DNA from 2 places in the Pseudomonas sp. ASL4 genome. Region 2 is predicted to be linked to the other one. Evidence: predicted binding sites of a transcription regulator. Region 2 holds the regulator's gene; the other holds the start of a gene.
The links. Region 2 encodes FliA, which starts transcription of late flagellar genes. Its sites were predicted from a motif close to CTAAAGTTTNNNNNNNNNNNGCCGNTAA; they were not measured.
Positions count from the first base shown of each region.

Region 1: the regulator FliA is predicted to act here: its motif matches at 1,891-1,918, upstream of AC1MEW_RS07930 (methyl-accepting chemotaxis protein).

Region 1 covers NZ_CM155280.1:1,746,221-1,750,429, reverse strand. The annotation lists gene AC1MEW_RS07935 (NAD(P)/FAD-dependent oxidoreductase) at 1-54, shown strand, start outside; gene AC1MEW_RS07930 (methyl-accepting chemotaxis protein) at 205-1,830, opposite strand; tRNA gene AC1MEW_RS07925 (tRNA-Pro) at 1,982-2,058, opposite strand; tRNA gene AC1MEW_RS07920 (tRNA-Lys) at 2,156-2,231, opposite strand; tRNA gene AC1MEW_RS07915 (tRNA-Pro) at 2,237-2,313, opposite strand; tRNA gene AC1MEW_RS07910 (tRNA-Asn) at 2,323-2,398, opposite strand; gene clpB (ATP-dependent chaperone ClpB) at 2,697-4,209, opposite strand, start outside.
Region 2 covers NZ_CM155280.1:6,301,767-6,305,975, reverse strand. The annotation lists gene flhF (flagellar biosynthesis GTPase FlhF) at 1-1,162, shown strand, start outside; gene fleN (flagellar synthesis regulator FleN) at 1,279-2,109, shown strand; gene fliA (RNA polymerase sigma factor FliA) at 2,106-2,846, shown strand; gene AC1MEW_RS28865 (chemotaxis response regulator CheY) at 3,015-3,386, shown strand; gene AC1MEW_RS28860 (protein phosphatase CheZ) at 3,409-4,197, shown strand.

The DNA.
Region 1 (4,209 bases), 2.9 Mb from region 2:
ATGCTCGGTAGCAAGATTGGGCGCGGGACTGAGCCGCGGCTGAAACTGCACTAATATTTTCGGCGCTGGTTAGGACCTCTTCGCGGGCAAGCCTCGCTCCTACATTGGATCTGCGTCGCGCACAAAATGTGCGACCAACAAAGATCAATTGTGGGAGCGTGGCTTGCCCGCGATGCATTCACCTCGGTTTAACCTGCCTTTCGTTTACACCCGAAAGCGTTGCACCATGCCTTGCAGTGCATTGGCCAGTTTGGACAGTTCATGGCTGGAGGCGCTGGTCTGATCGGCGCCAGCGGCAGAGCGCACCGACAGGTCACGGATATTCACCAGGTTGCGATCAACTTCCCGCGCGACTTGCGCTTGCTCTTCGGCCGCACTGGCGATCACCAGGTTTCGTTCGTGAATCTCGTGCACCGAGGTAGTGATAGTCTGCAAGGCCTCGCCGGCACGCTCGGCCAACACCAACGTGCTGGCTGCCCGAGAAGCGCTGGCTTGCATGGAGTCGAGCGCCAGGCTCGACCCGCTGCGCATGCCCTGAACCATTTGCTCGATCTCCTGGGTCGACTGCTGCGTGCGATGCGCCAGTGCCCGCACTTCATCTGCGACCACCGCAAAACCGCGACCACTCTCCCCCGCGCGCGCTGCTTCAATCGCAGCGTTGAGCGCCAACAGGTTGGTTTGCTCAGCGATGGCCCGAATCACGTCCAGCACCTTGCCGATGTCCTGGGACTGATTGGCCAACGACTGCACCAGTTCGCCGGTGTGTTGTACATCGCTGGCGAGGGCGCTGATGGCGCTGGCGGTTTCGCTGACTCGCTCCTGGCCCAGATGCGCCGACTCGCTGGACTGGCGTGTGGCGTCAGACGTCGACACCGCATTGCGCGCGACTTCCTCCACGGCAGTGGTCATCTCATTGACTGCGGTGGCAGCCTGCTCGATCTCGTTGTTCTGCTGTTGCAGGCCTTGGGTGCTGTCGAGAGTCACTGCGTTCAATTCATCGGCCGCCGTGGCCAGTTGGGTGGCCGAACCGCTGATGCCTTGCAGGGTTTCGCGCAGGTTCTGCTGCATGGTCGCCAGCGCCTTGAGCAAGCGGCTGACTTCATCGTTGCCATGGGTCTGGATCGGGTTGGTGAGATCGCCTCGGGCCACGTTTTCTGCGGCATTCAAGGCTTCGTTCAGGGGGCGCACGATGCTGCGAGTCAGCAACATCGCCAAACCGACGGTGGCCAGCGCCGCCAGGGCGATGAACAGGCTGACGATCGTCCGCGATGTTTCGTAGTGCGCTGCAGAATTCTGGCTTTCGGCGGCGACTTGTTTAGCGAACAGATCTGCCAAGTCATTGAGCTGTTTGCCGGAACCATCGACCACGGTCTTCATGTCCACCAGCAGCAGCTTGGTCAACTCATCGTGACGACCTTGTTCGGCCAAGGTGAACGACTGGGCGATGCCCGAGCGGTAAGCGGCGAAGGTGCTTTTGAATTGGTCATACAACTGCTTGCCTTCAGCGGTGTTGACCAATTTGTCATAGGCGGCAATCTTGTCGCTCAGCTCCTTGTCCCGGGTGTCCATCTGGCTGCGGTATTGCGCGATGTTCTTCGGATCCTGGTCCAGGGCCATGCGCAGGGAAATGGTGCGAATGCGCAGCATGATCTCGCGAATCTCGTCGCCGCCACGGATGCTCGGCAGCCACTGGCTTTCCACCGCCACCTCGCTGTCACGAATGCTCGACATCTGCCCCAGTGCAAATACCCCGAGCAATGCCACCAGCACCGCAATCAAGGCAAAACCCAGCGCTGCACGAGGGGCAATATTCAGCTGACGAAGAAACATAACGAGCGCCTTTTCTTTTTATGGGCGGGAGGGAAGCGCTGTTTGCGCTCCGATGGCTCGTTATCGGCAAGTTGTACGACGACTTGAAGCGTATTCACTTTTTCAAAGACAAAAAAAATCCCCGTATCTTTCGATACGAGGATTTTTAATATGGTCGGGGTAAGGGGATTCGAACTCCTGACATCCTGCTCCCAAAGCAGGCGCGCTACCGGACTGCGCTATACCCCGGTAAAAAAAAGGCGACCTCTCAGTCGCCTTCTTCTTCGATCAGCGCTTTTGGCCTCTGATCTTAAGATCTGATCCCAGCGTTAACTGGTTTCAAAAATGGTGGGTCGTGTGGGATTCGAACCTACGACCAATTGGTTAAAAGCCAACTGCTCTACCAACTGAGCTAACGACCCAAAAATGGTCGGGGTAAGGGGATTCGAACTCCTGACATCCTGCTCCCAAAGCAGGCGCGCTACCGGACTGCGCTATACCCCGGTTTGAAATTGGCTCCGTGACCAGGACTCGAACCTGGGACCCAATGATTAACAGTCATTTGCTCTACCGACTGAGCTATCACGGAACTACATATTTCAATTTACAACGGTGAAGCTTGCTGCATCTCTTCGACCCGTTCGCATCGCTGCGTTCGTGTGTCTGAGGCGCGCTATTCTACAATCTTAAGCACCTCTGTCAACCCCCTAAATTGCATTCAAGTTAATGATTTGCAACTTATTTCAGATTTCTGCTTGGGGAGCAGAAACCCTTCCGGGTGACTTACTGCGGGGCGCACTTTACAAGCCTTTTCCTTAGAGTTCAACAGCCTGGCGAAAAAAAGGCCTCGCAATGCGAGGCCTTCTTTATTTCACTGGCATTACGGCTCAGGAGAAAACGATTTCGTCGTTTTCTACAATGCCGACAGCCGTCTCGCCCGGCAGGAAACGACCGGACAGAATCAACTGCGCCAACGGGTTCTCGATCCAGCGCTGGATCGCTCGTTTGAGCGGCCGTGCGCCATAGACCGGGTCGTAACCCACTGCGATCAACTTATCCATCGCCTCAGGGCTGAGCTCCAGTTTCAGCTCACGCTCGGTCAGGCGACTGCGCAGACGACCCAACTGGATCTCGGTGATGCCCGCAATCTGATCCCGCGCCAACGGTTCAAAGATCACCACTTCGTCGACTCGGTTGATGAACTCCGGCCGGAAGTGCGTGGAAATCGCATCCATCACTGCCGCGCGCTGGGCTTCACGATCACCGACCAACTCCTGGATCTGTACCGAGCCCAGGTTTGAGGTCATGACGATCACGGTGTTTTTGAAATCCACCGTGCGGCCATGGCTATCCGTCAGTCGGCCGTCTTCCAGCACTTGCAGCAAGATGTTGAAGACGTCCGGGTGGGCCTTCTCGACCTCGTCCAGGAGGATTACCGAGTAAGGCTTGCGACGCACCGCCTCAGTCAGGTAACCGCCCTCTTCATAGCCTACGTAGCCTGGTGGCGCACCAATCAGTCGAGCCACGGAATGTTTCTCCATGAACTCGGACATATCGATGCGAATCATCGCCTCTTCAGTATCAAAGAGGAATTCGGCCAGCGCCTTGCACAGCTCGGTCTTACCGACCCCGGTCGGGCCGAGGAACATGAACGAACCACTCGGGCGATTCGGGTCGGACAACCCGGCACGGGAACGCCGCACCGCATTGGAGACCGCGATCACCGCTTCGTCCTGGCCGATCACACGTTGGTGCAACAGGCTTTCCATCTTCATCAGCTTGTCGCGCTCGCCTTCGAGCATTTTCGACACCGGAATGCCGGTCCACTTCGACACGACTTCAGCGATCTCTTCTTCGGTCACCTTGCTGCGCAGCAACTGGTTTTCGCTTTTGCCGTGCTGGTCGACCATTTGCAGGCTGCGCTCCAAGTCCGGGATAACCCCGTATTGCAGCTCGGCCATGCGGTTCAAGTCGCCTTTGCGGCGGGCAGCTTCCAGCTCCTGACGGGACTGTTCGATTTTCTGCTGGATCTGCGCCGAGCCTTGGACTTCGGCTTTTTCCGCGTTCCAGATTTCTTCGAGGTCCGAATACTCACGTTCCAGGCGAACGATTTCTACCTGGAGTTTTTCCAGGCGTTTAATCGCCGCTTCGTCGCTTTCTTTCTTCAGCGCCTGGGATTCCACCTTCAGTTGAATCAGACGACGCTCCAGACGGTCGAGCACTTCCGGCTTGGAATCGATCTCCATGCGGATACGGCTGGCAGCCTCGTCGATCAGGTCGATGGCCTTGTCCGGCAACTGACGGTCAGTGATGTAGCGATGGCTGAGCTTGGCCGCCGCGATGATCGCGCCGTCGGTGATCGCTACCTTGTGGTGAACCTCATACCGCTCTTTCAAGCCC
Region 2 (4,209 bases):
GGAACTCGAGGATGAGCTGCGCAAGACCCAGTCGCGCATCGTGACTGCCCAGGCCGAACTGAGCCTGCGCGGCGATGGCGAGACCGACGGTGACAAGACCACCAATCGCCAGTTGTTCGCCGGCTTGCCGTTGACCGCTGCCGAGCCATTGGTTGAGCCGACTTACGCCGCGCCGCGTCGTCAGGCACCGGCGCCTGCGCAAGCCTCCGGCGGCGTTGACCCACGGGCCTTCGATTCGATGCGTTTCGAGCTCAACAGCCTGCGCGAACTGATGGAAGTGCAACTCGGCTCCCTGGCCTGGAATCAGTTGCAAGGCAGCCGTCCGGCCCAGGCGAACCTGTGGCGTCGCCTGCAACGCATCGGCTTGTCCGGCCCGTTGTCGCGCGATCTGCTGGCGCTGATTACCGATATTGAAGAACCTCGTCAGGCCTGGCGCATGTTGCTGGCGCACTTGGCGCGGATGATTGCCACACCGGAAGTCGAGCCACTGGAAGAGGGCGGTGTGATTGCCATGGTCGGCCCTGCCGGCATGGGCAAGACCACCACGCTGGCCAAGCTCGCCGCCCGTTACGTGCTCAAGTACGGCGCGCAAAACATCGCGCTGGTGAGCATGGACAGCTACCGTATCGGTGCTCAGGAACAACTCAAGACATTGGGCCGGATTCTTAATGTGTCGGTGACCCACGTCGATCCGGGCCAGTCGCTGGTTCAGGCGCTGGACCCGCTGCTGCGTAAACGCGTGGTGCTGATCGATACTGCCGGCCTTCAGGCCAGCGATCCGGCATTGCGCATGCAGCTCGAAAGCCTGGCCGGTCGTGGCATCAAATCAAAAAATTATCTGGTCCTGGCAACCACCAGCCAAAAACAGGTTCTAACCGCCGCTTATCACAGTTACAAGCGTTGCGGGCTCGCTGGCTGCATCCTGACTAAACTGGATGAAACGGCGAGTCTGGGCGAGGTGTTGAGCCTGGCTATCAGTCATGAATTGCCGGTGGCTTACCTCACCGATGGTCCGCGTATCCCGGATGATTTGCATCTGCCGCGACGTCATCAGTTGGTCAGTCGCGCGGTCAGCGTGCAAATGCAGGAAGAACCCAGCGAAGAAGCCATGGCTGACATGTTCGCTGATATTTACCACAGCCCGACCAAGCAGGTTGGCTGAGGTACTAATGAACAGTTTTTGTACCTACATCGATGGTCTGCCATGCATTGTTCAGTTGATGAACGCGCAGCCAGTAATGTGGCCTCCGTCTATGCAAGACAAGGTAAAGAAATAACATGGGCAGCATGCATCCCGTACAGGTGATCGCGGTGACCGGCGGCAAAGGTGGCGTCGGGAAGACTAACGTGTCAGTGAACTTGTCCCTGGCTCTAGCTGAGCTCGGCCGGCGCGTCATGCTGCTGGATGCCGATCTGGGGCTGGCGAACGTCGACGTTCTGTTGGGACTGACGCCAAAACGTACCCTGGCCGACGTGATCGAAGGCCGCTGCGAGCTGCGCGACGTTCTGTTGCAAGGCCCGGGCGGTATTCGCATCGTCCCGGCCGCTTCCGGTACCCAGAGCATGGTTCATCTGAGCCCGGCCCAACATGCCGGCCTGATCCAGGCCTTCAGCGATATCGGCGACAACCTCGACGTACTCGTGATCGACACAGCTGCCGGTATTGGTGACTCGGTAGTCAGTTTTGTCCGCGCCGCCCAGGAAGTGTTGCTGGTGGTCTGCGATGAGCCGACCTCCATCACCGACGCCTACGCGCTGATCAAACTGCTGAATCGCGATTACGGCATGAACCGCTTCCGCGTCCTGGCCAATATGGCCCAGAGCCCGCAAGAAGGTCGCAACCTGTTCGCCAAGTTGACCAAGGTCACGGACCGCTTCCTCGACGTCGCCTTACAATACGTCGGCGCCGTGCCTTACGACGAAAGCGTGCGCAAGGCCGTGCAGAAGCAACGTGCCGTCTACGAAGCCTTCCCGCGCTCCAAGTGCGCCCTGGCGTTCAAGGCGATTGCACAGAAGGTCGACACCTGGCCACTGCCGGCCAACCCGCGCGGGCATCTGGAATTTTTCGTCGAGCGTCTCGTGCAACAGACCGCAGGACCCGTCCTATGACAGCCAGTGGCTACAACCTCTACAAGAAGTCGGCACGTGACTCGCAGTACGAGCTGATCGAGCGTTACGCGCCACTGGTTAAACGCATTGCTTACCACTTGCTGGCACGTTTGCCGGCCAGTGTTCAGGTGGAAGACCTGATCCAGGCCGGGATGATCGGCCTGCTCGAAGTATCGACCAAATACGACGCCAGCAAAGGCGCGAGTTTCGAGACGTACGCGGGCATTCGAATCCGCGGCGCGATGCTCGATGAAGTACGCAAAGGGGACTGGGCGCCACGTTCGGTCCACCGCAATACCCGCATGGTCAGCGACGCAATTCGCTCGATTGAAGCTAAAACCGGCCGTGACGCTAAAGATCACGAGGTTGCGGCCGAACTCCAATTGAGTCTCGACGATTATTACGGGATTTTGAACGACACCTTGGGCAGCCGCCTGTTCAGTTTCGACGACCTGTTGCAGGACGGCGAACACGAAGGGCTGCATGAGGACGGCGCCAGTGCTCATCTGGAGCCGTCACGCGATCTGGAAGATGAACGTTTCCAGGCTGCGTTGGCGGACGCGATTGCCAATTTGCCGGAGCGTGAGCGACTGGTGTTGGCGCTGTACTACGACGAAGAGCTGAACCTCAAGGAAATCGGTGAGGTCCTGGGGGTCAGCGAATCGCGTGTCAGCCAGTTACACAGCCAGTGCGCGGCCCGTTTGCGGGGGCGTTTGGGGGAGTGGCGAGCGCGCTGAAGGCAGTGTGGGGGCACTGCGAACGAGGCTGGTGTGGTGTTGAACTGCAGCGGTCTCGATCTGTTGTGCTCCAGACAGTCATTTGAGTGCTTTGCCGGATTGATTGAAGTGGCGTGTCCAGGTGCTGGGCGCGTTTAAGACTGCTTGGAGGTCGAATTGGACAAGAACATGAAAATCCTCATCGTTGATGACTTCTCAACGATGCGGCGGATCATTAAAAACCTGTTGCGTGACCTTGGGTTCACCAACACGGTCGAGGCTGACGATGGCATCACTGCCATTCCGGTTCTCAACAGCGGCAGCATCGACTTTCTGGTAACGGACTGGAACATGCCTGGCATGACCGGTATCGATCTGCTGCGCCACGTGCGCGCCGATGAAAGACTCAAGCACCTGCCGGTGCTGATGGTGACTGCTGAAGCCAAGCGCGAGCAAATCATCGAAGCGGCCCAGGCCGGTGTAAACGGCTATGTGGTCAAACCCTTCACGGCCCAGGCGTTGAAAGACAAAATCGAGAAGATTTTCGAACGCATCGGTTGAGAAACTGCGCCACGGGGGAGCTATGGACCATAACGAATCTTCACAGGGCGACTTTGAGTCGACCCTGAAAAAACATGCCCGCGAACTGGTCGACAGCCTTGAAAAAGGCAAGTTTGGCGACGCTGTGCAACTGATCCATGAGCTCAATCAGACCCGTGACCGCGGCCTGTACCAGGAAGTGGGCAAGCTCACTCGTGAGCTGCATAGCGCGATCGTCAATTTTCAGATTGACCCGCACATGCCGCAAGCCGAGGAAGTTTCGCAGATCACGGACGCCACCGAGCGTCTGGGTTATGTGGTCAAGCTGACCGAGGCCGCAGCCAACCGCACCATGGACCTGGTGGAAAACGCCACGCCGCTGGTCAACGGCCTGAGCAATGAAGCCCAGGCGTTGAGCACCGACTGGGGACGGTTCATGCGTCGCGAAGTCGGGGCTGAAGAGTTCCGTGAGCTGGCGCGGCGGGTCGACGGTTTCCTGACACGCAGCAGCGAAGACAATCGCGTGGTGTCGAGCAACCTGAACGACATTCTGCTGGCTCAGGATTACCAGGACCTCACCGGTCAAGTGATCAAGCGCGTGACCCAATTGGTCACCGAAGTTGAAAGTAACCTGCTCAAGCTCGTGCTCATGGCCAGTCAGGTAGACCGCTTTGCGGGTATCGAACATGACCGTGAAGCGATGCTGGCTGAAAAAGATCCGCAAAAACATCTCTCTCAGGGTGAAGGTCCGCAGATTCATGCCGATAAAAGAGAAGATGTTGTGTCCGGTCAGGACGATGTGGACGATTTGTTATCCAGCCTAGGATTTTAGAGTTTTAGAATT